One region of the Sporosarcina sp. Y838 genome, then DNA from elsewhere that is predicted to be linked to it. Evidence: riboswitches for the same ligand, from Rfam matches in the RefSeq annotation. Region 1 holds a riboswitch; each other region holds the start of a gene.
The links. Region 1 has a riboswitch for preQ1 ahead of queF (preQ(1) synthase). Riboswitches for the same ligand answer to the same signal wherever they lie in the genome.

Region 1 (10,755 bases):
AGCTCAGGATTGATTGAAAAAGATGGTAATAGACTTTATCAGTTTTTTGGGAAAGAGATTTTTGGACTTGAAGAGTCCATAGAAAGACTGGTGGAAGAATACTTTCATCCAGCTGCAAAAAGATTAGAGGTTCGTAAACGGATATTATTGTTAATGGGCCCCGTTAGTGGGGGGAAATCTACAATCGTTACATTATTAAAACGGGGTTTGGAGAGTTATTCCAAAACAGATGCGGGTGCGGTTTATGCCATAAAAGGCTGTCCAATGCATGAAGATCCACTACATTTGATACCACAATATTTGCGTAAAGATTTCTTCGAAAGCTATGGTGTTCGCATTGAAGGCAGTTTATCACCATTGAATGCGATGCGGTTAGAACAAGAATACGATGGAGAAATCGAAAATGTCCTGGTGGAACGCATTTTCTTCTCGGAAGACAAACGAGTAGGAATTGGAACCTTTACACCTTCAGATCCTAAATCACAGGATATCGCCGATTTAACTGGGAGTATCGACTTCTCGACAATTGCTGAGTTTGGTTCCGAATCGGATCCACGTGCCTATCGTTTTGATGGAGAGCTGAATAAAGCGAACAGAGGAATGATGGAATTCCAAGAAATGTTGAAGCTGGACGAAAAGTTTCTATGGCATTTATTGTCGTTAACACAGGAAGGGAATTTTAAAGCAGGTAGATTTGCTTTAATAAGTGCTGACGAACTGATTGTCGCGCATACAAACGAAACAGAGTACCGTTCCTTTATTTCCAATAAAAAGAATGAAGCACTTCACTCACGAATTATTGTCATGCCGATTCCCTATAATTTGAAAGTGAGTCAAGAAGAATGCATTTATGAAAAAATGATTAAGGAGAGTGATATGACACATGTTCATATTGCTCCGCATGCATTAAGAGTGGCTGCTATATTTTCAGTTTTGACGCGACTAGAGGATTCCAAAAAGCAGGGAATTGACGTTGTAAAAAAAATGCGTCTCTACGACGGAGAAAACGTAGAAGGGTTTAATGAGATTGACGTGGAAGAACTGAAAAAAGAATTCCCGAACGAAGGAATGAACGGTATAGATCCGCGCTATGTTATTAACCGTATATCCTCGGCAATCATCCGTAAAGAAGTAACATCGATTAATGCACTCGACGTTTTAAGGTCATTGAAAGATGGTTTAGATCAGCACGCCTCAATTTCAAGGGAAGACCGAGATAAATATATGAATTATATTTCTATCGCCCGGAAAGAATTCGATGAAATCGCTAAGAAAGAAGTCCAAAAGGCTTTTGTTTATTCTTATGAAGAGTCCGCGATATCGTTAATGGATAACTATCTTGATAATGTGGAGGCTTTCTGCAATAAAAATAAGCTAAGAGACTTTTTAACAGGAGAAGAAATGAATCCTGACGAAAAACTGATGCGTTCCATTGAAGAACAAATTGGGATATCGGAAAATGCTAAAAAAGCATTTAGAGAAGAAATTCTAATTCGACTATCTGCCTATGCGAGAAGTGGAAAACGTTTTGACTATAATTCCCATGAACGTTTACGGGAAGCCATTCAAAAGAAATTATTTGCCGATTTAAAGGATGTCGTCAAAATCACGACTTCATCTAAAACACCTGATGAATCGCATCTGAAAAAAGTGAATGAAGTAATTGCCAGGCTTATTGATGAATATGGATATAATTCTATATCTGCAAATGAATTATTACGCTATGTTGGTAGTCTGCTTAATCGGTAATCTTAGGGAGAAGAACAAGACTGATGCAGCATTAGTCTTGTTCTTTTCTAAAATCAGCAGCAAACATTGTATAAAAGATGGGTGTGGATGAAGATGAATGAAAAAGACAATGAACATTTTGCTGTCTCGCAGGAAAACTGGTCTCTCCACCGAAAAGGGCATCAAGATCAGAAACGTCATTTGGATAAAGTAAAGGAAGCCATTCAAAATAATTTACCAGATTTAATCAGTGAAGAAAGTATTATCATGTCAAAAGGAAAAGATGTTATTAAAATACCAATTCGCTCGCTAGATGAATACAAAATCCGTTACAATCATGAAAAATCAAAACATGTTGGCCAAGGTAACGGAGATAGTCAAGTAGGCGATGTAATTGCGAAAGATGGATCAAAAGGGAAAAGCGATGCGGGGTCGGGGAAACAAGCAGGTGACCAGGCAGGCCAAGATTATTATGAAGCTGAAGTATCAATTGCTGAATTAGAGGATGCTTTATTTAGTGAAATGGAATTACCAAATCTAGAACAAAAAGAACAAGCTGAAAATACAGCAGAAAAAATTGAGTTTAATGATATTCGTAAAAAGGGACTTATCGGGAACATTGATAAGAAAAGAACGATATTAACCGCCATCAAAAGGAATGCGATTAAGGGGAAAGCAGAAATAGCTCCTTTTCATAATGATGATTTACGTTTTAAGACTTGGGATGATGTCAAAAAACCTGAGTCCAAAGCAGTTGTACTTGCAATGATGGATACAAGTGCATCAATGGGTAACTTTGAAAAAACAATGGCAAGAAGTTTCTTCTTTTGGATGGCCAATTTTTTAAGATCGAAATATGAAACTGTTGAATTTGAATTCATTGCGCATCATACAGAGGCGAAAGTGGTTACAGAAGAAGACTTTTTTTCAAAAGGGGAGAGTGGGGGAACCATCTGTTCTTCCGCGTATATAAAAGCGCTTGAGTTAATTGAACAAAAATATAATCCAGCACGTTATAATATTTTTCCTTTTCATTTTTCTGACGGAGAGAATATGTCATCTGACAATGATAAATGCATAAAACTCGTTCAAGAACTGATGGCTGTATCCAATATGTTTGGGTACGGTGAAGTGAATGCTTATAACCGTTTTTCAACAATGATGTCTTCTTTTAAAAAAATCGATGATCCGAAATTCCGTCATTATATTTTGAAAGAAAAACGGGATGTCTACTTTGCACTAAAAAGTTTCTTCCATAAAAACTTGGAGGGATTCGATTGACGGAAATAAAAGCGCTTCATCGGGCAATTGACGAAATTACGGAAATTGCAACTGGTTTTGGCCTTGATTTTTACCCCATGCGTTATGAAATATGTCCTGCTGATATTATTTACACATTTGGTGCATATGGAATGCCTACGCGTTTTACCCATTGGAGTTTTGGAAAGCAATTTCATAAGATGAAACTGCAATATGACCTTGGCTTAAGTCAAATTTATGAATTAGTCATTAATTCAAATCCATGTTATGCGTTTCTACTTGATACGAACAGCCTGATACAGAATAAGTTAATTGTTGCTCATGTACTTGCCCATTGTGATTTTTTCAAAAACAATGTCCGTTTTTCAAATACGAGAAGAGATATGGTAGAGAGTATGACAGCAACAGCAGAACGAATTGCAAATTATGAAATGGTTTATGGTAAAGAAGAAGTTGAACGCTTTTTAGATGCAGTCCTGGCTATTCAAGAACATATTGATCCATCTATCTTAAGACCTCAACGTCGGGATGATGAACAAAACTTGGATGATGATGAAGAAATCATTCGCAAAACACCATATGATGATTTATGGAATATAGATCAAAAACCAATTGTCAAAAAAGCAGCTAAAGTAGGGGAGAAAACACCTATAAATCAAGAAAAGGATCTCTTGCTTTTTATTTTGCAATATAGCCGTGAACTAGAGGAATGGCAACGCGATATATTAACAATGATGCGAGAAGAAATGCTCTATTTTTGGCCGCAACTTGAAACTAAAATTATGAACGAAGGATGGGCATCATTTTGGCATCAGAAGATTCTAAGGGAAATGGATTTATCGACAGATGAGACAATTGAGTTTGCTACACTAAACGCCAATGTTATTCAACCCTCTAAAACAACAATCAATCCCTACTATCTGGGATTGAAGATATATGAAGACATTGAAAAAAGATATAATCATCCAACAGAAAAAATGAGGAGTTTCGGCGTTCGACCAAACTCCGGTAGAGAGAAAATCTTTGAAGTAAGGGAAGTCGAATCTGATATATCATTTATCCGGAATTATGTCACAAAAGAGTTGGTACAGAAGGAAGACTTATATCTCTTTGAAAAAAAAGGAAGCAATTATGAAATTACAAACAAGGATTATGAAGATGTCAGAAACCAATTAGTCTCTATGCGGGTAAATGGTGGGTTTCCATTCATTGTCGTCGAGAATGGTGACTACTTGCGAAACGGTGAGTTGTATTTAGTGCATAAATACGAAGGTACAGAACTAGATTTAAAGTATTTGGAAAACGTACTCCCTTATATTTATCAATTGTGGGGACGGATTGTTCATTTAGAAACATATGTAGAGAATTTACAAGTTGTGTATTCATTTGATCGGAATAAGGTCTATCGGAGGTATGTATAATAATAGTTTATCCCTCAATCGGATTAACGGTCGGGGGATATTTCAATTTCACAGTTATAGTTGACTGATTTATTAAAAAGATGGATGATTGAGTCAATTCTATAATAGAGGATTTTGTATTAAAATCATAAAAGCTTGATTTACACTCCAGGCGGACGCTTTCCGCGGGCACGGCTTCAATCTCCTCGTCACTGCGTTCCTGCGGGGCTTTCAGCTCGCGCTGTTCCCGCTGGAGTCGCCGCATTCCGTTACAATCAACGGAACTTATCTATGCAAAAGAATAATCGATAATGAAATTTCGTTAATGTTAGGGTTTTTAATCGAAATAAGCAATTATGAAATTGACTCGATTATAAAAAGATCATTGAAAGTAGGGGAAATGACCATGATTCGTTATCCTGAACCAATAGGCATCGGCCAAACAATCGGAGTCACCGCGACTTCATCAGGTGTTGAAAGTGAGTTGCATCATCTGCTGAGAAAAGCCGCCCATCAATTTGAGAAAAGGGGATACACCGTACTCCTTGGGGAGACTGTCTGGACGAATGAAAAACTGACTTCAGCACCGAAAGAAATACGTGTTAAGGAATTTCTAGATATGATGACGGATGATAATATAAATGCGGTTATCCCTCCATGGGGCGGCCACTTTTTGTCTGAAATTCTTCCGCTTATAAATTACGAAGAATTGAAGCCGAAATGGGCAATGGGTTACTCGGATACTAGTACATTGCTGTTGACGATTACACTATTAACTGGCATCGCTACAGTTCATGGAACAAATTTTGTTGATTTAAGGAGTGATGAATGGGACCCAGTTACTTCGAAATTCCTGGAAGTGCTTAAGGCATCCGCTGGGGATACAATTATTCAGCATTCATCTGAAAAGTTCCAATCAGAATGGCAGCATTTTGCAACACCAGATCCTTATGTCTTTAAATTGGATATGGAGACAGCATGGGAAACGATAGGAGATCATCCTGTTCGGTTTGAAGGACGACTATTAGCTGGCTGTATTGACACAATCCGTCATCTTATTGGAACGCCATTTGGGGACGTAAAAACATTCCGGGAAAAATATGTTGCGAATGATCAAATTGTATGGGCGCTTGAGAATTGTGAATTGGATGCTTCCGATTTCTATAGATCTATTCTTCAAATGCATAATGCAGGCTGGTTGGATAATACTGCAGGCATCCTATTCGGCAGGACAGCGGCAGGAATCGCCCAAGGTGGGTTTAGTGATGTAGATGCAATGGAAAGACTGTCCAAGCTGACAGGTATTCCAATCGTTTACAATGCAGATATCGGACATGTGCCTCCTCAAATGACATTTGTCAACGGCGCATACGCAGAAATCGAAGTGGCAGAAGGCAAAGCTGTGTTGAAAACGAAATTGATCTAATGATAACCTGGCAATCATTCCATTATGCCTTCAAATCTGGTATTCTTAAAGAAATGCTCGAGATGAAAGGATGATTGAAATGGCTGGACCTGCACTCAAACAACTTCACTCTCACCGCGCGATAGATGAAGGTGGACTTTCAGGAGCAATCGGTAAAACAGAGGGTATGATGGATTTCTTAAAACAGGGAGATCTTGAATTAGCGAATCAAGCGGCAGATGACTTGATTGAATATTGGAAGACACGTGTGATTAGTCATGCGGATGCGGAAGAACAAGGATTTTACGGAGAAGTTGCTGAACGCAACCCGGACTTAAAGGACGCAGTTATTCAATTGACACGGGATCATGATTTACTGCGAATTATTGTGAAAGACATTGAGCAATTGCGCGAAGAAGAAAATTTAAGCCCTGCTGTACTACACAATTTTCACGCTTTGATTGTCGTCAATGAAATACATAGCCGCGACGAGGAACGTATGCTTTTTGAAAACTAAACCTACAAAAAGCACCATTACCCGGTGCTTTTTTCTTCGTCTAGTCCCCAGTTTCTGACTAAGGCCATTTTAATATCGACATATATTGGAAGGAGACGGTAAAAATCGAAAAAGCATTAAAGATATTAACAACGTATTTCGGATACCCTTCTTTCAGGATAGGACAAGAGCAAGTAATCCGTGGTGTTATGGATTATCAAGATATGCTTTGTGTTATGCCGACTGGCGGCGGTAAGTCTGTTTGTTATCAGGTTCCCGCACTTGTGATGGATGGTACTGTCCTCGTTATTTCACCACTAATCTCATTGATGAAAGACCAGGTTGACGCGCTCCATCAAGTTGGGATTCCGGCAGCATACATCAACAGTTCGATGTCATCGGAGGAATACTTTGATACGATGGAAAGAGCTGTGCAGGGTGAATATCAGCTTCTTTATGTGGCACCAGAACGTCTTGACTCTCCCTCTTTTAAAAATCAGTTGCGTTTGATGAAAATTCCGATGGTTGCCATCGACGAAGCGCATTGTATTTCACAATGGGGTCACGATTTCCGACCTAGTTATCGAAATATTAGTAGCATCGTTTCTTTGTTTGATAAAAAACCGGTTCTACTTGCTTTAACAGCTACTGCTACGCCGGCAGTTCGGGAAGATATTTGCAAGCAGCTCGGAATTAGTGAAAATAATACAGTAATGACTGGTTTTGAACGAGCAAATCTAACTTTTTCCGTTGTTAAAGGGCAAGACCGTGAGAAATTCGTAAAAGAATATGTTCGGAAAAATGAAGGGGAAGCGGGTATCATCTATGCCGCGACTCGTAAAGCGGTCGATTCAGTGCATGACTTTCTACAAAGAAGTGGAGTGAAAGTCGCAAAATACCATGCTGGACTTGGGGATATTGAACGCCAATCCGGCCAAGACCGCTTTTTAAATGACGAAGCCGCTGTTATGGTAGCGACGAATGCATTTGGAATGGGAATTGACAAGTCCAATATTCGTTACGTTATTCATTACCAAATGCCGAAAAACATGGAGAGTTATTATCAGGAGGCAGGCCGTGCAGGCCGTGATGGGCTCGATAGTGCATGTACGGTGCTCTTTTCATCGCAGGATGTGCAAACACAACGTTTCTTAATTGACCAATCGCAAGACCAAAGCAGAATTCCCGCTGAGCTGGAGAAATTACAGTCCATGATTGATTATTGCCATACGGAAACTTGTCTACAAAAGTTCATTATCTTGTATTTCGGAGAGACGGATGTAGTGGATTGTGGAAGATGTGCCAATTGCACTGACACTCGTGAAAGTACAGACGTCACGGAAGATGTTCAAAAAGTATTGTCATGCGTCATTCGAATGGGCCAACGATTTGGTAAGTCTATGATTGCGCAAGTATTAACCGGATCACGGAACAAGAAAGTGATTGAATTCGGTTTCGATAAATTAACGACCTATGGTTTGATGAAGGGACGCAGCGCTAAAGACATTTCTGATTTCATAGAGTTTATAATTTCGGAAAGTTATCTTGGCGTGGAAAATGGGCAATTTCCGACCATTTATGTTAGTGAAGCAGGAAAAGATGTACTGACAGGCAAGGTGACAGTACATCGCAAAGTTTCTGTTGTTACTATGCAAGTCGCAAATGATGATCCGTTATTCGATCAGCTCCGTGCACTTCGTATGAAACTGGCTCAAGAAGCCGGTGTACCACCGTTCGTTGTCTTTTCCGATAAAACATTACGGGACATGGCAGCAAGAATGCCAATCACGAATGATGCGTTCCTAGAAGTAAACGGTGTAGGACTTGCAAAATTGGAACGATACGGTGATCCGTTCATGGAAGAAATCAAGAATTATCAAATGCAAAATGCTTGATGAACTTTGAAAAAAAGAGGCAGGTACTATTCCAAAATGGGATAGTACCTGCCTCTTTATTCTTCTGAATAGACAATTGATTTATCTTCAATGATGTTAAGGACAGTCCAACCGCTCATCAATAACGGGTGACAACAATTTAAATCCACATAGCAATTGGGGTAGCGTTTACTACTTTAAGCTAAATATTTTAACGGTTATCTACTTTTTCCGGATACATATCATGATTCATCATCCGGTGTTCTGCCATTTTTTCATATTTCGTGCCGGGTTTACCATAGTTACAATAAGGGTCTATTGATAATCCGCCGCGTGGTGTGAACTTACCCCATACTTCGATGTAACGTGGTTCAATCAGTTTGATTAAATCATTCATAATGATATTGACACAGTCTTCATGGAAATCGCCATGATTGCGGAAACTGAAGAGATACAATTTAAGTGCTTTACTCTCTACTAGCTTTTTGTCTGGCATGAAACTGATATACATCGTTGCAAAATCGGGTTGCCCGGTCATTGGGCAAAGTGAAGTGAATTCAGGACAATTAAATTTCACGAAATAATCACGATTGATATGCATGTTGTCGACTGACTCTAAAACGTCAGGGTTGTATTCATACACGTATTTTGTGTTTTGATTACCGAGTAAAGTTAAGTCGGTCAGTGTTGCCTCATCTCTTCCAGCCAATTAAAAAACCTCCCATAAATTTGTCAGGGAGGTCCATAGGCGCCGGAAAAAAGAGCCATATCGAATGCACATGACTTAAATTCCGTTATCCATAGTTTTTTTAAGAGGGTCGCTATGAACCTCTCCCGAACAGGGTATTCATTTCGTATCTGACATTAAACGACCTACTCTGATTTGTCAATAGCTTCTCTTTTTGTTAAGCCAATTAACGCATACAGAGCAACTGCCAGCAGGAGGAAACCAGTCAGCATGAATGCTCCTCGATATTCTAGGTCGAGGAAGCCGATAAGTCCCGAACCAGCAACAACGCCTATTGAGAAGAATGCATAGAAATAACCATAAGCTTTTCCACGGAATTCAGCAGACGAAGAATCGATTAGCAGTGAGTTGATCGATGGGAATAGGAAAGCAAATCCCGCTCCGTAAATACCCATTGCGACATACAAGTAATTCAATTCTTCCATTTGGCTTAGGAACAACATACTCAATCCCATGAGTGCAATTCCGAATGCTAGCGTCACAACCGGTCGTACGCGGTCAAAAACTCGATTAATGGGCAATAAAAAGATTAGAATTGCAACCACGCCGAATGTACTTAATAATAACCCCGTCGTTTTCGTATCGAATCCGAGCGAAGCTACTTTTAACGGTAAAACAAGAGCTAGTACACCTTGTGAAAACATTAAAAAGAATGCCCCAGCAAAAGCTCTGACCATTCCGGGATGCTGGAACAGATTAATAACCTGGAATTCACCAGCACCTTGTGAAGGTTGTTTTCGTACATATGTATAAGAACGAAGAACAAAGAATGCTAGTATTGCTAACAACAGCATAATCCCGCCGTTGACCGCCATAATGAATGAGGTGCTTGTTTTCGCAGCAACAATACCGCCGTATGCAGGTCCTAAAATTGCGGCCATTCCAACGAATGCACCCGAAATTGCAACACTTTTACCACGTTTTGAACCTTCTGCACGATTTGCTAGGAAAGTGAAGGCTGCGGGAACAATTAGTCCTTCCATAAAACCATGAACGAATCGCACCCCGAGCAGTGACATCGGCCCAGAAACAAACGCGTAGAGGAAGAGAGAAATCGCCGTCGCAAAAAGTCCGAGTACTAGTATGAGGAATGGACCTCGTTTGTCGGTCATGAAACCTGAAATGACATTCCCGATTGTGTTAGAAAATGAATAGATACCTACCGCAAGTCCTACCAGGAATGGCGTAGCACCAAGTGATAATGCAAATGGACTCATAACGGGAAGTTGTGAAAATAAGTCGAAAAACGAGAAAAATACAATGAGGTAAACAAACCCACGCATAATGCAGCCTCTTTTCAATTATATAGATACCGTTCTATATTTTAGCATTAGTTTGAGCTAAGGGGAAAAGGATAGATTGTGAACAATCCATTTGGTTTGCCATTATACGAACTGTAGCGATAAGATTACGCTTAGATCTGATAGAAAAAGAGGTGAGAAATGAATGAGTTTCCTTAAAAAACTTTTCAGCAAACAAGATAATACAAAGAATGAAGCGCAAATTGAAAAACAGTATATTTTTGTTGAACTGGAATTGGAGGATTACTACGAGCCTTTTTACGCTAGGGATTTGTCAGAACGCCAAGTTGCCGATTTGAATAAACCTGAATATATGAATGTTCACCAATCATTCAATTTAGGATCACCAGTAATTGCACATATTGCATCTGATACTTCAATTGAAATATTTATTCAAACAAATCACTTTGAGGCGGATTCTGTCGTTAAAGCGGGAATTGTAGTGAAGCATGCGTATTCATCCATCGAAGCGATTTTTATGGAAGCAGTTATTTGGACTAGCGTTGGTCATGTGGTGACGATTCCATTTAAACTAAATATTCG
Region 2 (10,755 bases), on a different contig from region 1:
AACAATGACTTGAACGTTTCCTTCACCTGACTCAACACCACTCTTTTTAAGCACTTCTATTAATAAGTCATCTTCTATAACTGCCAAATCCCTCTCATCAAAACCAACAAAATAACGGTAGACTTCGGCATTTTCATATGCACCTTTTTTTATTTCGCCTATCAAAAACGCTGAATGACTAGGACTATAGAGCGTCTGTGTCGATTTTTTTTCTGGTTCATGTTCAAAAACCCCTTTCTTCAGCTGTTCAATCCCGGCTTCAGTCAATGAAAAAAAGCCTTCTCTCTTTTCAATTACACCAGTTCTGGACATTTTATCGATTAAATCAGTAATAAAGAGCTGTTCTACGAGAAGAACTTCACTTAATTCTTCTACTGTCGAAAATTCAGCTTTTCCAAATGCAATCAACATCATTTTCATGAGTATATCCATTTTAGTTCGCATTACCGTTTTATATTCAATTTCAATTAAATGTATAGGTAGATTCCATATTAGAGAACCCATTACTTTTAGATTGATGTCCTGCTGAAGTTCCTTTGTTAACCGCGCTTTCAACTCAATCATTAACCTGGGACCTCCATCCATCAAATTACGATTTAACAATTCCATCTAGACCTCTTAAGCCATTTTTCATTTTGATATTCTCAAGTAAACGTCCGTACATTTTCCTCGAACTAGGATGTTTCGTCTGTACTGTAAACATTTCTGAACTCCCTACTATAATGAGTAGTTCACGTGCTCGAGATAACGCAACATTTAAACGTCTATAATCTCTCGCAAAACCGATATCTCCACCTTTTTCCCGATGGTTTCTAACAAAACTCAATATAATGACATCCATTTCCATTCCTTGAAACTTATCAACCGAACCGGTTCTGCAATTTAAATGTTGAGGTATCAGCTCTTGATGAATTAGCCGATCCATCCTTTTGACTTGTTCACCGTAGAAACTAATTACGCCGACACTTTTTTTAGTATCTTGATTCATTAGCCCAGAGGTTTTGGCCTTCTCAGTAGCCATATCTAGATCCTTCAATATTTTACAAGTCATGTTTAGTTCAGCTTGATTGAAACGACTTGTGCCGCCCTTGACCTTCTCTTCGAAATACTTTTGTTCGTTCGGCATATCAAACCATAACAGATGATCTTTTCTATTCACGAAGTGGGAATCAAGCAAATGATCACGCAAGGAATCCGAATCAGTTAACCCGCAGCGTAAACTGTAATTCCCTTCTTCATAGAACGGCGTAATTGTTTCCATAATACTTTCATGCATGCGGTACTGAATACCCAGCATCGTTTTGTTTTGTTTTGGCAACGTTCTGAAAAGACGTTCAAATAATGATTCTTTCAAAAGCTTTTCCAGTTCATTCTTTTCTTCATGACTGTTGCTTTCTTCAAGTAATTCTTCAAGAGTTGCTTGTCCCATGAGCGGAGGCAACTGATGATGATCTCCAACTAATATGATTTTTTTCCCTTTTAACATTGGGAGAAGTAGTTCTGGCGGCGTCGCCTTGGAAACTTCATCGATAATAACTACATCGAAAGTAGGATACTCCTCCATGAAATCACGCCGTGCAGACGCAACGCAGGTTGTACCAATTACGTTTGCGTGTTTAACATATAGTTTTCGTATTTCATCTAAATCATATTCAGTGGCATTAGTCAGAAGTGAAACCCATTCTTTTTGGAGTTTATCTGTTATTGGTAGTCGTTCTTTTTCTACTTTAAGTTTTTCTACTTCAGTGGAAATGGTTTGAATGGTAGTTAAAACTTGTTTACGGATTTCTTCAGGATTTTCATCCAATAGCTTATCCAAGGTAATCATTACTTTTTCCAACTTCATGAGATTGCTGCTCAATGCCTCAGTTTTATCTCTAATATCTTCAAGTGCCTTTGAAGTATCTAAATAATGTTCTTCATTAATTCTATTTTCATGCTTTTTCTTTTCTAATTCATCTTTATATTGTTTGATATCCTTCTTATTCTCATTATAATCCGAAAAAACGATCTCATTTTTCTTCAATTCCTCTATTGCAGCACTGATTGTCATAGTTTCGTCAACGGGTTCCACTTTTTCTAAAAGTTTCATGGCCGTTTGCTGAAGACTGATGATCTCAGCTTGGTGATTACTAACAATTAAGTCGATTGCTTTTTTTTCTTGTCCTATTTCCACTATGGATTGATTCGTCTGTTCGCTAATTTCGGTTTTTATGACTGAATACATTTTTTTCGAGTTTATCTTAATTTGATTTTGTTTTTCAAAACCTGCTTCTTGCAATTCTGAAAATCTCTTTCTTTCATATAACATTTCAAGTGCAATTGCTATTTTTTCGAGATTATCATATTTTTGTGCAGAGTAGCTACGCGTTTCTAGGCTACTCTTGGTAGATGGGTGAATTAGAAATTTACCTACACGGTCAATAAGGCTATGAATTTCTTTTATAGAACTATATTTATCATTTACTGTTCTTTTCAGTTCTTTCTTAATAAAACCATTATCTTTCAATAAACGCTCAATCATTTCAATGGCATTGTATAGTCGCTGTGAAAGTTCTTGCCACTCACTGTATCCAACATCCGCTGTTTCAGATTTAATAGTGGCGATCAATTGATTTAACTCGGTAATTTTCCACTGTGTGTTGAAGTGTGGAATAATTTCAAACGAATCCATGTGTTTTTGTAAACGATCTATTTTAGTGATTTTTTGAATATCCTCCAAAAATACATGAAGTCGCTTCTTTTTGTTATTTATTATTTGTACTTCTTTATGGAGGGCCCCAATGGACCTATTCATCTCGTCAATCTTATTTACTGTTTGACTATAGCTAATGAAGTATTGAAGCTTTTCTATTCGTAGTTCTAATTTTTCCATTTGCCCCGCTGTAGCTATACTTGTGCTTTTCGATAAGACGAGTTCTTCAAGACGATTAACATCACTGGTTAACGTCGTTTCAGATTGGATGAATGCGGCCTGAATTTTGACCAACTTATCACTTTCTTCTTTCAAGCTCTTCAGATTAGTAAGTTGCTTTTTCATAGTCAATGAATTAGTTATGTATTCTTTTTGAGCCGCTTCCTTCAATTCAACTTTTTTGTCTAAAGATACCAATTCATTCTTCATTTCTGTTAACTTTACGCCATGACTTACTAACAAATCATTTATTTGTATTTCTCTATTTGTATTCGACTGGCGTTTTGCATTAATGGTATTTAACGTCACGTTTTTCCAGTTTATAGCTACGTTTTCTTCAATGAACTTTTTGCCTTCTTCCTCAATACTTTCAGTTCGACCATAACGTAAAATTCGGACGTCCTGATGAGATAGAAGTCTTCCGAGTGCATTATCCACAGCAAGGTTTGCTTGAGAAGCAACGAGAGTACGCAGTCCAGCTTTGACATTCTGATGGCATATCTCTGAAATAACCGTCGTTTTCCCTGTACCCGGTGGTCCTTGAATAACGTACAAATCATTTGAAGTCATTGCTCCAGTGACTGCTTCTTTCTGGAACTGGTTAAGTTCATTATGAAAAACAAGATTCTGTTGTTTCTTGGAAATACGTACAACTGGGCGCTCTTCAAAAAGTACCCTTTCCAAATTTGCATTAGCAGCAAGTCCATCCTGTAGATCTTTGAACCCCTTTCGAAGTCTCCTTACCTGGCTCAGCGCAGCAAAGTTACTAAATACTACTTCCTTATATGTATTCGGATTCCATTCATTCCGGCGAGCCATCTCTTTATAGTTGCGACTCAATTCGATTTCTACAATCCCTTTGCCCTTACTCGTATTAATAACATTTCCAATTTCATTTTGAAGTCCTTTCAACTTAACACTGAAACCATTAATTGTATTCCATTCATTTCCTTTTAGTTCTTTACATCGAATGGTCAATTTACTGAAGTCTGCATTCAAAGATGCGTGTGAAAAAGGCGTCGTCAAATCATCGACATCGGCAATTCTTTCCTCTACTCGCAGATAGCCTTCCCAGCCGGCAATTCTTTTCTTCACATACTCCGAACGTTCTTGTGCAATCGGCAATTCTCGAATGCTTGTGTAAAGATCAATCGGCATTGCAATACCTGTGCTACGCCCTACCAGAAATTTCAAGCGTGCTGGAAGACGTCTGTTTGTCTGGACGGGTTCTTTCCTTCCCCTAACTTGAAAACCGGTTGCCAAAAAACTTTCATTTTGATAAACGCATTCCATTACGGCCACTCTATCATTTAGACGTTTTGATAAAACTTCATTCGCTACGTTATCAAAGTAAATTGAAAACGACATATTCCCCTGTCTATTATTCGGTCGTTTTTCAATATATACATAAAAGGATTCTTGCATCGAAAAAAATGCATATTCGTCCATTGTCAATTTCGTTATTCCTTTGCGGGCATTATCCGTCATGCCTAGTCCGCACCGCATTACCTTAAGTGTGGATGTATCTTGTTTCATTAGCATGCCCTCTTTCACAATCTGATAACTATAAACATGGAAAAGTCAGCATCCCTATTCAGATTACTGACTTTTCATTATGACTTATACGATTATTTTGTACTGATTTCTCATTTGTAAAATGCGGCTAACAGACGAACTACCTTGTTGGTCCAATAAATCAGCAATTACCTTTTTTCGTGTTTTGGATTTTCACTCTAGACAATTATAGTGTATTTCCGAAGCAGTGTCCCATATAGTCACTTGCACCAATGACAATAAATCCCTGAATAATTATCCTGAATTGAGAGAACATAAGTATACACAAAATGGAGGTGACTTTTTGAACATAAATAGCAATTCGAACAAAAGAACTTATACAGTATCTGGAACAGATATTGAAGACGTAAAAAGAAAAAATGCAAACTCGGGCCTAACTTATAATGAAGTAAAAGAATTAATTGCCAAGAGTGGCGGACTTGGAACTGGTATCTACAGTGATACAAATCCAGATGAAGTGACAAGGAACAATCACATATAGCAATTCATTTTAATAGGGGGTGAAAAAATGGAGAAAGACAAAAGTAACGATAAGGGTAAGAAAGCGACTAGTGTAACACCCCAAGGTTATGCAGATACTGACCTATCAAAAGATCCAAAAAGCAAACTGGAAGAAGCCGCTAAAAAGAAGAACACGAAATAATAATTTGTCTTTTTTGCACATTACGACATCAATTTGAAGTTGACTGCAATATAATCCAAACTCAGCCTTTAAGTTGTAGGCTGAGTTTATTTGTACGTATTACTGCCGTCCATGATACAATAAAGATTATACGATCCAAGTATATTGTGAGCGAATACAATCTGAATAACCTGAGATATTATCCGAGTAATTGATTGTTTTCTATCTGACGCGTTAAAACATTAACAACCTCATTGTGAAAGGGGGATCATTTCATTGATTAATGAAGCAAAGTTAAATAAAGAAGCCATGCACATCCTTAAGTTGACAAGTAGAACCTTTTATATCCCCATCAAATTACTAAATCCAACATTAAGAAAGTCTGTAGGATCAGCATATTTATGTATGCGAGCAATTGATGAAATTGAAGATCACGAAGGATTACAATCGGAGACGAAGCAATATCTTTTGCGCTCAACAAGCGAACTTTTAAAAGCAGACTTTGATGGTGCAGCCTATCAACAACTATTAAAGCCTTATGAGGACCTTTTACCTGAAGTAACATTAAGGCTGGCTGATTGGCTATCTTTTTGTCCGGAAAATATTATGGACAAGGTAAAAGAGTCAACAAGTATTATGGCAGACGGAATGGCGAAATGGGTCGAGAAGGATTGGTTAGTTAAAACCAAAGAAGATTTAGATGAATATACATACTATGTAGCAGGATTAGTAGGTGTTATGCTTTCGGACATATGGGAGATGTATGATGGAACTAAAACAGATCGTGAATTAGCTATAGGATACGGACGTGGTTTGCAGGCAGTCAATATGCTTCGCAATCAAGAGGAAGATGCTGATCGTGGCGTTCATTTTATTCCCGATGGTTGGGACCGTAACGACATGTTTTCCTATGCAACAAAGAACTTGGATAAAGCGGATGCCTATGTAGAGTCATTAGACACTAAAAACATTCTTTTATTCTGTAAAATCCCACTTGCCTTGGCAAAAACAACATTAAAAACGCTTAAGAGTGGTAAAGAAAAAATGTCACGAGCTGAAGTTGAATCTACAGTAGATGAAATTATTAATGAAAATTGACACCAATTTATATTAATAATTTCGAAAAAGTATAGGTAATGCATTAAAAAACATCCCAGCCCTTGTCAATATGACATAGGCTGGGATGTTTTTTCAAATGCCACAACTTTGCTCAGCTTCCTTTATTTTTTATTGTCTGTTGAATCCTTCTTTCTTGTGTCAGCTGAATTCTTTTCATCAATGGGTTTCTTAGAAGACTCGCGCAACTTCGCAATATCTGTTTCCTCACCGAATTCAGTATCGTAACTGAGATTATTAACGCCTCGACGATTGATTTCTTTATCTGCGACTGTTTCTTCGATTGGATTAAATAAGATACCCAAGCAAGCCAATCCACTTAACCCTACCAGACCGTAAACCACCCGTGATAAAAACGCCTCTTGTCCACCAAATAGTGATGCTACCAAATCAAACTTAAAGAATCCAATTAAGCCCCAGTTGATTGCTCCAATTATTACCAAAGCCAAGGCGATTCGTTGTATCGTTCTCATGATTTTAACACCTCCCTTATTTAATAAGCAGTTTCGAACAATTATTGAATCCGCAATACCGTTTCGAGTTTTAAAGGGATTACATCATTACGAATGGGCACCATAAAAACACTCTTCTCGGTAATTGTTAAGATTCGTTATTATCTTCTGCTAAAAAAGCGTTTTAATACATAAATCATAAAAATTTGTGGAGTTAATCGGCACTAATCCTATATATTTTATGCTTCCCGTTTTTGATCCTTGGTGATGTCAATTTTCTTTATACAAATGAATGTACCAACAAATCACATTTTATATATTAAAAATGATTAGGATTAAATCGGTATATAAATACTGAATAAATATATCATTTTATTTAAAGTGGAAACTACTACTAGTAGCTTCTACTCCTATGCTATTATTAACATTGTTCGAAAAAGAGGTTCGAAAACTCCCTCTCAAAAAAACTAAGGAGATGTTTACTATGAAAAATGAAAAAGCAGTCGTTGTATTCAGTGGCGGCCAAGACAGTACGACATGTCTAATTTGGGCATTGAAAAATTTCGCTGAAGTTGCGACGGTCACGTTTGATTATGGTCAGCGCCATTCAGCGGAAATTGAATGTGCAAGAAAAATTGCGGATGAGCTCGGTGTGTCGTTTAAACTGCTCGATATGAGCCTTATTAATCAACTATCTGCTAATGCTTTGACACGTGATGAAATCGAAGTAAAAGAAGTAGATGGTGAATTACCTTCTACCTTTGTTCCAGGAAGGAATCATCTATTTCTGTCGTTTGCGGCTGTCTATGCGGATGCGATTGGAGCCCGGCACTTAATAACGGGTGTGAGTGAAACTGATTTTAGCGGATATCCAGATTGCCGTGACAATTTTATTAAGTCATTGAATGTCACGTTGAATTTAGCAATGGATGGGCGCTTTGTTATCCATACGCCTTTAATGTGGCTGGATAAGGCCGAGGTCTGGGCAATGGCTGATGAATTAGATGCACTTGATTTTGTACAGCACAAAACACTTACATGCTACAACGGGATTCCAAGTTCAGGCTGCGGGGAATGTCCAGCTTGTGTGTTACGAAATGATGGACTAACTGCTTACATTACTAAAAAGTCTGAAGGTGTTTCCGAATGATGCAGCAATTTTACCCACAAGTTCAGCACTCGTTTCGTTTTGAACTTAACAAAGACATGCATTTTTCGGCGGCGCATTACATTCCGAGTGAAAATGCTGGAAAGTGCCAAGTGATGCATGGGCATACGTACTATTTGAACATAACAATCGGAGGAAATGAATTGGATTCAATTGGTTTTCTGATTGATTTCAAGGAACTCAAAACCCTCATTCATGATAAATATGATCATTCCGTATTGAATGATCATCCTGAATTTAAGGCTAACTTCCCTACAACTGAGAAATTAGCCGAACAGATTTATAATTCAATTCAGGAAGTTCTACAGACGAGGAGCAATAAAGCAGTCTGTCTTCAGGTCATTGTCCGTGAAACGCCAACAAGCTACGTCATCTACCGGCCTAAACTGGAGGAGAACGTATGAAGATTCCTGTGATGGAGGTGTTCGGACCAACTATTCAAGGTGAAGGAATGGTAATGGGATTGAAAACGATGTTCGTTCGGACATCAGGGTGTGATTATTCATGCTCGTGGTGTGATTCCAGTTTCACGTGGGATGGTTCAGGAAAGAGCGTTTCGAAACAACCTATTGAAATTATAGATGAACTTAAAGCAATTGGCGGGCAGTCATTTTCACATGTAACAATTTCAGGTGGGAATCCTGCGCTTCATAAAGGTATCGGGGAACTTGTTGATTTATGCCATGAACAAGGCTGGAAAGTTGCGGTTGAAACGCAGGCTTCTTTTTGGCAGGATTGGTTGTTGGAAATCGATGATATTACCCTTTCTCCAAAACCACCTAGTTCTGGAATGGCAACAGATTTCAGCAAACTGGATACATTTATGGAGAAACTGCTTAATACGACGGCTAGTTTGAAAATCGTCATTTTTGATGAAGTGGATTTCAAATTTGCCGAAGCCGTCCACCAACGTTACCCGGCTTTTCCTTTCTTTTTACAGACAGGAAACGATGATACGACGACGACTGAAAATGAACTGCTAGTGTCTTCTCTACTGAATCGGTATGAATGGTTGGTTGATTTGACCGTCAATTCATCTATCATGAATGACGTTAGGGTGTTACCTCAGCTCCATACCCTTATATGGGGGAATAAACGTGGGGTTTAGATATGTACTAATAAAATTACGCATGGTAATTGTCCAGAATCGCCAGCGAATAATTTAATCCACACAATGAGCAATACGGATACAGTTGTATTACTATATTGAACGACTTCAATACATTATCGAAATGTCTTAATACGTAGGGATGCGATTTCGTCGCATCCCTACTTTCATTTTAAGGAAGAACACTTCTTATAGCACACAGCAAAGAATACAATGTGCTAAGTACTAGAGTACCCAAAAACTATTCATTCGTCTATCTACCACTTGTCTCTTATACAGTTTAAACTGTTCTAGAAAATAGCCTTAACTTCCAGTGTTGTTAATGAATAAAAACGGGTATAATTAAGCATACGAGAAACTATGGAATAGGGGGCTCGATTAGATGAAGAGAAAAGTCAGTAATTCTGAATACCGTGTTCTTGAAAAGGAGTTTCGCTATTTGGAACAAGCAGGAAAGCTTGGGACGGATCAAAGAAGCGCACTTCTATCGGAATACGAGCCTACTGAACGAGTGGGTTTTGTGCGGGTCTTGCTGGTCTTTGGAGCCATTTTAATAGGTGTCGGTATTTTAAGTTTCATCGCTGGAAATTGGCAGGAAATACCGAAACTTGCAAAGTTTATTCTATTATTCTTTGCGACAGCTGGCTTTTATATTGGCGGCTATAAAATGGAAGAACGTTATCCAAAAACATCGCGTAGCCTTTATTATATCGGTGTGGCTGTGTACGGTGCTGGTATCTTCTTGATTGGCCAGATGTTTAACCTAAGCGCAGGCGTCTATGCAGATTTCTTCATGTGGGGACTCGGGATATTACCGCTCGCATATTACTTGAAAGATAAATTTATAGCTGCAGTATCAACAGGATTTTTCATTATCTATGGATTCAATGTATGGGGTGGAATCAGTGGTGTACCTTACTTCCTTCTACTTGTCATTCCATTTCTTTTTTGGATGAATGAAAAAAGGTTCGATCATTCTAGAGGTTTGTTCATCGCTAATACGGTTTTAGCAATGACGTTTATTTTCAATTTATTCATCTATTTTGATGTGCATGGGCTTCTTATTGCAAGTACTTTCTTCATCATTGGGTTATTTCTCGCCTTTTACCCGTTTGGCAGGTACCAATTATCGTCTGAATGGCTTGGTTCAGTTGTCTATGGAATAGCGGGTCTATTTCTAACATTTCCAACTACTTGGATAGATGTTGTTTCTGGAGAAACTGCCGAAATCATGGCGATTATTTTCACAATTGTTTTCGCGATAAAACTACTGTTCTTCTTGAAAATCGGTAGTTTACCCGCTGTTCTCATTGTTTGTGCACTGATTTTCCGCTTTTACGCAGATTTGTCATATGACTTCATGCCAAAATCACTATTCTTTGTCATTGGTGGTTTGATCCTAATTGGCTTTGGTTTCTGGTTTGAAAAGACACGTCAGAGGAAAGGTGATAGCCAATGAACAGGATGAAAAATAAGCGTTTTGGTTTCATCGTTGCATTAGCCATCCCTCTTATATTGTTAATTAGCTTGACTTTTAAACCGCTATGGGCGCTAACGTACGGTGAAGATATCAGCTTGTTAACTGTGCCTGTGGATCCGAGAGATTTATTGTATGGAGATTATGTAACGCTCCGCTATGAAATTGAGGAAGTTGCAAAAAGCGAAATTCCCACAAGTATTTTGAAAAAAATTGAAAAACACACGAATTCCAATCAGTTAACTGTTTATGGAAAGCTAGTTAAACAGGGAGACATTTATGTACTTGATAGCTTAACTGATAAAAAACCAAAAGGCAGTATT
Region 3 (10,755 bases), on a different contig from region 1:
AGAAGCCGTCAAGTCGACAAGTCCTTTTTTCTGGATATCAATCGCTGTCGTACCAAATGCTGAGAACCAGAATGTAACCAGTAATGTAGGTGCAGCAAGCACGCCAATCATGAACTCCCTAATTGTTCGGCCTTTTGAAACGCGGGCGATGAACATACTGACAAACGGTGCCCAAGAAATCCACCATGCCCAGTAGAATATTGTCCAATCATCAAGCCATTTCCGGTCGGTAGAGTCCAATGGAGCTGTACCGAAACTCATTTGGATAAGGTTTGCAAAGTAACCGCCAAACGAATCAGTGAACATATTAAAAATGAGTAATGTTGGTCCGAGAACGACGATAAATCCAAGCAGTGCAAGGGTAAGAACAAGGTTTGTATTCGACAAGTATTTGATGCCCTTACTTAATCCAGACCATGCGGATGCAACGAACAGAACCGTTATGAATGCGATGATGACAAACTGTGAAAAGATATTAATTTCAATATCAAATAAATAGTTTAGGCCTGCATTAATTTGAACAGCGCCGAAGCCGAGTGATGTAGCGACACCGAATGCTGTTGCGAAAACGGCGAGTACATCGACGAGAGTACCCCATGGTCCAACCATTTTTTTACCGAATATCGGCTTCAATGTTGCTGAAATTAATCCCGGCTCCCCTTTACGGAACTGGAAGAAGGCTAACGATAGCGCAATGATCCCGTACATGGCCCATATATGAATCCCCCAGTGGAAGAAAGACTGACGTAAGGATTCTTTGAAAGCTTCATCCGTATTTGGATCTTCCGAGGCTGGACTGATAGCAAAGTGTGATAATGGTTCAGCGGCACCGTAAAAGACAAGGCCGATTCCCATTCCGGCGGAAAACAGCATGGCAATCCAAGTGACTGTAGAGAACTGCGGGCGATCCGTGTCTTTTCCAAGCCGTATTTTACCGAATGGACTAACGATGAAAAAGAAACTGAGCGCTAACATGAATGACATGAGCAGCATATAGTACCAACCGAATGACGACGCAACAAAGTTTCTGGCATTCGTTGTGACGGCTTCAAAACTTTCGGGTGCGAATGCACCATATCCAACGGTCAATATGATAAGACCAATTGTGATATAAAAAACGTTTGATATTTTCTTCATACTTCCCCCTCGTGTTACTGGTAATGTAGAAACAGTTTTTAACTATACTAGCAAAATGTAATGAAAGCAACTGTGCGGTTAAATAAGTATTCCCGTTAATAAGCCTTTCCATTCGTGTTCAGGGACAATGCGGAGTACTCTATTTAAATGAAAACAGCTGAAAATCCATAGATTTTCAGCCGGTTTCTCAATCTTCATCTTTAATGTCGCGATCGGGTGGAATGGGTTCGTTACGCCATTCGTCAATTTGGTGTTTTAATGTTTCGAGTTGTTCTAAATAAAGACCAAACTGATCTTTGTTCACTAGAAATTGTTCGCCGTCATGGACAGAACGAATCCGTCCTTCTCTTACATACTTCTGAATTTGTTCGACGGGCATGCTAAGATATTCTGCAGTTTCTTGAATGGAGATATACATCTAAGCCCTCCTTGGAAAATTCAGTTGAAGACAAAGTGGCGGGTGCTGTTTCGGTTAAATCAATTTCTTGAAGTTTAGCCGTTTATTCAAAGCCATCATAATCGGAATTCCAATTGCCATGACAACAAATTCACCGATTGCAACTGTTAACCATGTAAGTAGGAAAGGGAGCTCTAATGCTAGGTTTAACTCGAAAGCAATGATGAACATGGTAAAGGTGAAAACTAGTGTGTTGAAGACCATTCGCTTGAAAACTCCAGATATGAATTTAGCGGAAAATATCGTGATTGAAAGAGCTATAATTGATTGACTCACGCCGAAAAATAGATCATACATGCCAAGTGGAGAAAACAAGTTTGTGACGAATACTCCGAGCACAATACCAAAGAAGAACTTCTTATTAAACACTATAAGATGGTTGAACAGCTCGGAGATACGAAATTGGATTGCTGAATAAGCCAGTGGTGCTATTAATAGAGATACGGCTACATATAAAGCGGCAATGATCCCGCTTATGGCCATTGTTTTTATTTTCATTACTTATTTCCTCCTAGTTTTTTAGCGTGGGATGGTTACGAACCACGTGTGAACAATTAGTGATTATAGTACATAGTTACTAGTCGTGTCAAGTGAACTTGAAATGTTGGAACTCTCGAATTATATGGTATCTTCTATATATAAAGGGAAAAGGAGCAGTGGAATCATGTCGCAGCGAATTGCCTACACAGTCGTGTTGTTAGGTGCAATACTATGGGGAACAACGGGCACTGCACAAACGTTCCTCCCGCAAACCATCCATCCATTGACAGTTGGTGCATCACGGCTTGCGGTGGGTGGTTTTTCATTGCTGATTCTATTACTAATCATGCGTAAAATTGATTTCCGGAATTGGCCGTGGAAAGCTACGATTTACGCGGCTATTTCAATGGCCATTTTCCAGTATCTATTCTTTTCTTCTGTTAGATTAACCGGTGTCGCGATAGGGACGGTCGTTACCATCGGCAGTTCGCCTGTTTTTTCTGGAATCATCGAATGGTTCTTGTTAAAACGCCGTCCGACATTTATTTGGATTACAGCTACCGCTCTTGCGATTGCAGGGTGTGCACTGCTATTTTTAAATAAAGACGGTATCGTTGTTAATCCGGTAGGTGTTTCGATGTCGCTTGGTGCAGGGCTATTGTTTGCCTTTTACGCACTTGTAAATAAAGAAGTACTTGAAAAAGTGGATGCTGTACCTGCAGTTGCAGTCATCTTTTCCATTAGTGCAATGATGCTGATGCCATTTTTGCTTTTATTCGAAACGGAAAGTCTGATTTCCGCTCGGGGAATATCTGTGGTACTGTATCTTGGAATAATTACGACAAGTGTAGCGTACATCCTATTTTCAACCGGATTAAAAAGAATTCCATCGTCATCTGCCGTTACCCTATCACTTGCTGAACCGCTTACTGCAGCTGTTTTGAGTGTTATTGTGGTTGGTGAGCATCTCGACGTAACGTCTTGGACGGGCATTGCTATGTTGCTAGGCGGAATCCTCGTATTGACGCTCAGTGGTAGAAAAGTGAAGAAGTCTAGCTTGATAAATGAATAAACCCCTGGTATCCCTATCGGTATTTGGGAGGCCAGGGGTTTTTTGCCGATATATATGTTGAACAAATGAATACGGGAGGCCATTGAAAAAGTCACGAAACAAGTGAGTGAATTAGAATTTCTGCTAATACCGCTTCTGCGCTTTGTGGATGCCTCCCGCGATAAGCCGGAAAGGAGACCACTTTCAGTCTTATTGCTCCGGCTACCACGAAGTCGCGCCTTCGCTGGATGATCTATCTTAGAAAGCACATTTCATTGTCAGGGATAAGACCTGCAGCTCGCAGTGTGTCTTTCTTCAATGAAGTTAGTATCAAATAGTAATCACATCATAATCTCATTCTATATATCTCAAAATCACTTTCAATAATGGAACACTCCAGCGCAAGCGCGACAAGGGGTAGCCGAAGCCGTGAGACTGGATGCGAAGCGCTGATCCAGGCTCAGGGCCAGAGGCATCCCCAAAGCGCCAAGCGATCTAAAATGTACACTCTGAACTGAAACGCCATCATTAATGAACACTCCAGCGCAGGCGCGGTAAAGGGGTAGCCGAAGCCCTGAGACTGGATGCGAAGCGTTAATCCAGGCTCATGGCGAGAGGCATCCCCAAAGCGCCAAGCGGTCTATAATCCACACCCCGAATCACAACTCTCTCATTAAATAGATTCAACGGGATTCTTTAATTGAACATATATAATCTGTTCTTAAGACTTTCTTCATAATTACAGTTGGTGAATGTTAAGATTTGGCGGGTACAATTGGTATCATAGAGAAAAGCGAGGTGCGGAAGATGGCGAAATTCACAGTGCTTGTAGCGGATGACGATCAGGACATCCGTAACGGGATTGAAATATATTTGAAAAATGAAGGTTATGAGGTACTGAAGGCGGCGGACGGTATAGAGGCGCTTGAGCTACTGGAGTCGAATGATGTCCATCTTCTTATTCTCGATATTATGATGCCAAATATGGATGGTATTACTGCGACATTCAAAATTCGGGAAGCGCGCAATATCCCGATTATTATGCTGAGTGCGAAGGTGGAAGACTCTGATAAAATCCATGGACTATCCGTTGGCGCAGATGATTATGTGACGAAACCTTTCCATCCGATGGAGTTGATGGCTCGTGTGAAGTCGCAATTACGTCGCTATATCCAATTTGGGACATACGATGGTCAGAAAAAAGTAGAAATCGACGGGTTAGTTCTGGATGAAGAAGCAAAGGAAATCACTATTGATGGTGGCGTGGTAAAACTGACACCAATTGAATACAAAATTACAGAGTTGCTGATGAAGAATGCGGGGCGTGTATTTTCTATCAACGAAATCTACGAACGCGTTTGGAATGAAGCAGCGTACAATGCTGAAAATATCGTTGCGGTACATATACGTAAAATACGCGAAAAAATCGAAGCAGATCCGAAAAATCCGAGATATGTAAAGGTGGTGTGGGGCATTGGTTACAAAATCGAAAAATGACTGGGCTGTAGTTTGGTCAATCATCGCGATTGTCATTGCCGCTTTGAGTATCGGTTACTGTTTCTCCCACATCATTGACCTGGTCGGAAATGGAATGGAACGTTCCAGTAGGGCGATTGCTTACTTCACCCGGATAGTGAAAGGAAATGTGTGAATATGAAAAATAAACGAATGCCTCTTATTGTCTGGTCGATTCTTATCGCCTTGTTTTTAACTGCGCTTGTCTCTTTTATAAATACGGGTCCAAGGTTTATCGGGAATAGCTTTGTTGATACAGAGGATTTTAAATCTGAAATGGAGTATTTTTACGATAAAATTAGTACAACCGTTTTGAATCCGATTGATGTGGAAAAGGAGAAAAAACAAATCAAAGTATCAAAGGAGGAAATCGACGAACATCGTGAGCGTTACGGCACATTGGCTGAACAAATTTCCAATATTACAGCCCAATATCAAGACCGAATTGAAGAAGCGAAAGCGGCTGGCAATGAAGTGTTAAAAATAGAACTGATTAAAGAGCAAGAAGTGAAAATAGATGATATTCGAAAAAACTTCCAAGATGATAAACATGTAGAGGCAAAAGTCCGTGAAGAAAAAGGAGAAGCGCTTGAACAATATGTAAGTGAAAGATTCAATGGTGTGGACGATTATAACTTCCGGTGGGTTGCCTATGAGTTGAAAGATGTGGAAACGGGTGAAACGTTTGCGTCCGGTGATGTCAAAGCGCCCGCGGCCTACAAGAGAATGTACAATTCCAAGGAAGGGTACTTCAAGGCTAAGTCACTTCGAATAAAAAATGCTGATTTATACCAGTACACAAGAAACCATACCGGGGAATACATCGACAGTAACCGCTCAATAATCGGAAACCCAGATCGGACTTTCGAGGGTATTGTCGTCATTTCAAAAGGGATATCACAGGAAGGGTCTCATGGTCAACATGCAGCCTGGTTTAACAAATCAAAATATATTGCCTATAGCACTTGGGTTGTCGGGCTAATTGCATTAATCCTTCTGTTGACAAAGTTTCGTTTCAATAAGAACTGGGTGAAGGATAGAAGAGGGGCAGACTGGTATAATCGTTTAAAAATCGATGTAAAAGGAGCTCTGCTGGTTACAACATTGCTGATGCTCTATATTAATTTATTGTTTGTTGCAGACTATGCTTATTTTTATAGCCTCGAAAATTTGGTCATATATGCAATTTCTTTTGTTTTCCTTACACTCCTCGTATTTCTAACAGTGTTACAGCTGGTTAATTTCATGGAGCGAATAAAAGATGAAGTGGTGTTGAAACAAGAAATTAAGGATAGTTATAGTATGAGATTTATACTTGCATGGCAAGGGATGTTTTTGAATCGTTCAATTGGTGTTCAATCGTTCCTTCTATTAATTGGCTTTTTCCTAGCGGGCATCGGGTTTGCCGTCGTTCTCATGCAACCCATATTAATTATGATTTACATTCCACTTGTATTGTTTGCTGGGCTGCCATTCCTCTATATTTTCGTGAGAAGAACGGCGTATTTGAATCGTATTATTGTGGCTACTGAAGCGATGGCGAATGGACGTCTTCATGAGGAAATTAAAATCGAAGGAAAATCACCGCTTGCAGACCATGCGCGGAATCTCAATAACCTACGCGAAGGTGTCCGCAGTTCCATGACCGAACAAGCGAAGAGTGAACGCCTAAAAACGGAACTTATTACGAACGTTAGTCATGATCTTAGGACACCATTAACGTCCATTATTACGTACACGGATCTATTGAAAAAGGCAGATATCACAGCTGAAGATAGAACAAAATATATAGATATTTTAGATAGGAAATCACAGCGTTTAAAGACATTGATTGAGGATTTATTTGAAGTTTCGAAAATGGCAAGCGGTAACTTGGAGCTTCACAAACAACGTGTCGATTTGACACAATTGCTTCAACAAGCACTTGCAGAGCACGAAGAAGAAATTTCGAAATCGGGCCTTGATTTTAGGGTGAACTTACCAGAGTCTACGCTTGTTGCCTATGTCGACGGAAAAAGATGGTGGCGCGTACTGGATAATTTGATTGTCAATGCCATTAAATACACATTGCCGGGTACCCGTGTCTATATTACACTTCGAAAAGTGGGAGATAACGCAGAATTCGTCGTGAAAAATGTGACGAAGTATGAGCTTGGTGAAAACACCGACGAATTGTTTGAACGATTCAAAAGGGCTGATGCATCACGCCAAACGGACGGTTCTGGACTTGGCCTTGCGATAGCACAATCCATCGTCGATTTGCATAATGGGAATATGAAAATTGAAGTAGATGGAGATTTATTCAAAGTAACGGTCGTCGTGGCGGCGGTTTAATAAATGGACAATGATGTGAGCTGTACGCAATGCCTTTACTCAAGGGTATTGCGTACAGCTTCTTTCTATTTGCGGATTCATTACGATTGAAATGGGTTTACGGCTTTCCTTTGGCGGGAATGATTAGGTAAAGTACGCAAATTGATCATTCTTTCAATAGAAGTAAATAATATACACTCCAACAAGTAAAACACCGATATCTGCAAACATATGAACTGTCCAAGAGGGCAAAATGGTTCCACTTTTTTCATTGGCCAACTGAAAGATTACTCCTCCCAACCAAAGTCCTGCAACGGCAACTACGAGAAGTGCTGGACTGAACCAAGGTAGAAAAATTGCGATATGGTAAATTGCGAACAGGAAGGATGGAACAAGAAACCGGACTTTTGAATTGCTCATAATACTAGGCAACAGGCCGCGGAAGTAAAACTCCTCCAGTATCGAATTACCGAACAAGATATAGAATCCGATGAAAGGGAACACTGTAGCTGTTACACCAGCGTCTTCTAAATCGACAATAAGTTCATTGAGATTAATGAATGGCTTTAATAGGAGAAATGACATGATGATAACGGCCATTATTAAGATTCCCGAAGCGATTGCGATACCCATACTTTTAGAATCTGTACCGCGTAATCGTAAGAATGGAAATCCAAACTTCCTATATAAAATGAGTGGAATCAGTAGAAATAGAACAACCTTCGCCATCGTTTTCCATATGTATTCAACCTCAAGACTTTGTTCAATCCAGATAAGAATAGCGATGTTGATTAGCGGCATAGCAAAAAAAAGCGATTTCTCCAAAAAATCCCCCCTGTTTATTGTAAATAAGACGAAATAGTGGGATAATGGTTTCACAGGATTCTGAAAATAGGTTTGCGTCTCTTCAAGGTTATTTAGTGAATGAAGGGCATCATACGTTCAGAAATCCGTAATATATTAATCTTTTCAATGGGTTACTTGAATTACTACTAGCAATACTTGTGTTAACGCTTGGCTATTTTTGATAGCGAAAGTTAAAGCAACAAGACTCAAAATAAAAAAACGAGAACCGTGCGAGGGGACGGACGGAAAGCGTAATCGATGAGACCACTACAGGCAATGGTATATCCGCCTCGAATGTTCCTGATGGCTTTACAGCTCCACTTTTGGAAAGCGTATCCCGGTTCCCCGTACGAAGAGGGAGGATTTAAAGTAGATATGACAAAATCAGATGGCAATTATCCAAACAAAGACGATCTAGAACCAAATGTTAAAGGGATGTCTAAATCCGATGAGCTACCGCTTGCGGATCCTTCCGATTCAAATACATCGGAAGTTTTCAGAGAAAATGAACAGGAAGAGACGGGTGAGAACAAACCGTCTGCTTTCGCCGAAAATAAGATAAATAATACGAATACGGGTAATAATAAACCGGTATCGGGCGTAGGTTCTCCTAATGGCGAGGTAGATAAAGAAAAGAGCAGTTTTGACCAGCATACACACGACAAATGGAACAAAGAGAAACCGAATGAAGATCCTTTTAAACCATAATTAAGCAGCGGTCACCCCTACATGGAGTGACCGCTTTGATTTCCCCCGAGGGTACGATAGAGTAGAGGGGGAGAATTAAGAAAGGGATGATTATAATCGAAACATTGAATCAATTGAAATTCAGTCGTATTTACACGCTTGGCCGTGTAGCCAAAATAAGTGAAAAGGCATGGGACACACAACCTGCAGGATTCAGTAACACGATTCGCTGGAACGCGGGTCATATTTTTGTCTCTATGGAAACACTTATTCAAAAAGCGGTGGAGGGCTATGAGCTTGTTAATCCGGAATGGATTTCATTTTTTGTATCGGGCTCGACTCCAGAGAGCTGGGAGGGGAACATCCCTTCTATTGAAGAACTTCTCGTGGCGTTAGAGGAACAACCGGAGCGTATTATGAAAGCACTTGATGGGAAACTGAGCGATTCGTTACAAGAACCGATGTCAATTGGTCCTTTGCATACGATGGTAACAGTAGATGCGGTCGCTCAATTTGTAATTTGGCATGAAGGCGTTCACGCAGGCATTATTAACGCGTTGAGCCGCTTGGTGGGGGAATAATTATATAAGTAAGGTAGCCACTTAGGGACGGAGACTATCCGAATCTACGTGGCTGCCTTTTTTTATATGCCTGTCGCCTCTGGACAGGTTTACTGCGCTATTGATACGTCTAGCTCCGTGCGCCAGAGGCTCGGGTCATAAGTCGGTTTGGCTGTGCAGCAAAGGACGCTGCTTCGCCAACTCGCCTTATGCCTGTCGCCTCTGAACGGCGCCCTGCGCTTTTGATACGTCTAGCTCCGTGCGCCTAGAGGCTCGGGTCATAAGTCGATTTAGCTCTGCAGCAAAGGACGCTGCTCCGCCAACTCGTCATATGCCTGTCGCCTCTGAACAGGCGCTCTGCGCTTTTGATATGTCAATTGACTAGTTCGTGTGTGAATGCATAAATGACCGCTTGCGTCCGGTCTTGGACTTCCAGTTTAGAAAGCAGGTTGCTGACGTGCGTCTTCACTGTTTTTAGTGCAATAAATAAATCATCTGCGATTTCCTGATTCGTTTTTCCTTTCGCAAGATGCATTAAAATTTCAAGTTCACGTTCCGTTAAGTCTTCATGCGGCTGCCGGTCCTTACCAGCTCGCATTTTTTGCATCATCTTTGTAGTTACTTCAGGCTCCAACACCGTCTGTCCTTTCAAAGTTTCACGAATTGCTCCCGCGATTCGCTTGGCATTTGAGGTTTTTAATATATAGCTGAGGGCTCCGGCTTCTAGTGCGGGATACACTTTATCATCGTCTAAAAAACTTGTAACAATGACAATCTTCGCTTCAGGCCACTCTTTAATAATCTCCGCAGTTGCTTCTGCACCATTCATTTCAGGCATAACCATATCCATTAAAATAATATCGGGGCGTAGTGAGAGTGCTTTTTCTACTGCTTCTCTCCCGTTTTCTGCTTCACCGATAACTTCCATATCCGGTTGAATCTGCAAATAAGCTGACACACCAATCCGGACCATTTCATGATCATCCACTAATAAGATCTTGATCATTCGATTCATCTCCTCTTCGCGCAGGCAATTTCACTTCAACAATTGTACCTTGGGATGGTACAGAAACAATTTTGCATGATCCCCCGATTTCAATTGCCCGTTCTTTGACATTTTGGAGTCCATAGGATCCGCCTTTTCCATCACTATCCTTGAATCCAATCCCGTTATCTTGCACGCGGAAAATAGCAAGGCCATCCCGTTCTACAAATAGTACATCGACTTCTGTTGCTTGTGCGTGGCGAAGCGTATTGGATAACGTTTCCTGTGCAATTCGGAACAAATGATCTTCCGCCCCTTTTGAGAGATTTACTTCTTCTAAACGAAAACGGATATCGAATAGTACTTTCTCTCTTAGTTCAACGAGTAGCTCTTCAAGTCCTTCTGTAAGTGATTTATTATTCAAAGCTGCTGGTCGCAGATGAAGAAGTAAAGCCCGCATTTCTAGTTGCGCCTGCTGTACAACGCGTTCGATTTGGAGCAAAGGTTTTTGTGCTGATAAGTCGTCGTTGTTTTCCGTGATAGCAGATATTAGCATCGATGCAGCAAATAGTTGTTGGGAGACGGAATCATGCAGTTCGCGTGCAAGCCGCTGTCTTTCTTGAATGATGCGCTCTTGGATAATTTTGTCTTGTGCTTCTGCTCGTTCATCAATAATCCGCTGCAAACTTTTTCGTTGCGTTTGAATGACAGTTGACACTGAACC

Region 2: another riboswitch for preQ1. It lies ahead of queC (7-cyano-7-deazaguanine synthase QueC); the one in region 1 lies ahead of queF (preQ(1) synthase).
Region 3: another riboswitch for preQ1. It lies ahead of AC1TO4_RS15260 (QueT transporter family protein); the one in region 1 lies ahead of queF (preQ(1) synthase).

Annotation. Positions count from the first base shown of each region.
Region 1 is NZ_JBXCJD010000005.1:60,734-71,488, reverse strand. Features, by position in the region: gene AC1TO4_RS08650 (PrkA family serine protein kinase) at 1-1,749, shown strand, start outside; gene yhbH (sporulation protein YhbH) at 1,843-3,009, shown strand; gene AC1TO4_RS08640 (SpoVR family protein) at 3,006-4,409, shown strand; gene AC1TO4_RS08635 (S66 family peptidase) at 4,795-5,814, shown strand; gene AC1TO4_RS08630 (hemerythrin domain-containing protein) at 5,894-6,310, shown strand; gene recQ (DNA helicase RecQ) at 6,415-8,184, shown strand; gene queF (preQ(1) synthase) at 8,375-8,872, opposite strand; PreQ1 riboswitch class I at 8,958-9,001, opposite strand; gene AC1TO4_RS08615 (MFS transporter) at 9,037-10,194, opposite strand; gene AC1TO4_RS08610 (hypothetical protein) at 10,358-10,755, shown strand, end outside.
Region 2 is NZ_JBXCJD010000006.1:61,341-72,095, forward strand. Features, by position in the region: gene AC1TO4_RS10125 (hypothetical protein) at 1-609, opposite strand, end outside; gene AC1TO4_RS10130 (AAA domain-containing protein) at 590-4,450, opposite strand; gene AC1TO4_RS10135 (gamma-type small acid-soluble spore protein) at 4,773-4,970, shown strand; gene sspL (small, acid-soluble spore protein L) at 4,998-5,132, shown strand; gene AC1TO4_RS10145 (squalene/phytoene synthase family protein) at 5,388-6,209, shown strand; gene AC1TO4_RS10150 (DUF378 domain-containing protein) at 6,332-6,700, opposite strand; PreQ1 riboswitch class I at 7,113-7,156, shown strand; gene queC (7-cyano-7-deazaguanine synthase QueC) at 7,164-7,829, shown strand; gene queD (6-carboxytetrahydropterin synthase QueD) at 7,826-8,251, shown strand; gene queE (7-carboxy-7-deazaguanine synthase QueE) at 8,248-8,955, shown strand; gene AC1TO4_RS10170 (DUF2157 domain-containing protein) at 9,338-10,414, shown strand; gene AC1TO4_RS10175 (GDYXXLXY domain-containing protein) at 10,411-10,755, shown strand, end outside.
Region 3 is NZ_JBXCJD010000015.1:32,647-43,401, forward strand. Features, by position in the region: gene AC1TO4_RS15250 (BCCT family transporter) at 1-1,137, opposite strand, end outside; gene AC1TO4_RS15255 (excisionase family DNA-binding protein) at 1,325-1,555, opposite strand; gene AC1TO4_RS15260 (QueT transporter family protein) at 1,610-2,092, opposite strand; PreQ1 riboswitch class I at 2,100-2,144, opposite strand; gene AC1TO4_RS15265 (DMT family transporter) at 2,259-3,146, shown strand; gene AC1TO4_RS15270 (response regulator transcription factor) at 3,933-4,622, shown strand; gene AC1TO4_RS15275 (hypothetical protein) at 4,600-4,776, shown strand; gene AC1TO4_RS15280 (sensor histidine kinase) at 4,779-6,974, shown strand; gene AC1TO4_RS15285 (CPBP family intramembrane glutamic endopeptidase) at 7,128-7,778, opposite strand; gene AC1TO4_RS15290 (hypothetical protein) at 8,058-8,507, shown strand; gene AC1TO4_RS15295 (DinB family protein) at 8,594-9,067, shown strand; gene AC1TO4_RS15300 (response regulator transcription factor) at 9,420-10,052, opposite strand; gene AC1TO4_RS15305 (sensor histidine kinase) at 10,027-10,755, opposite strand, start outside.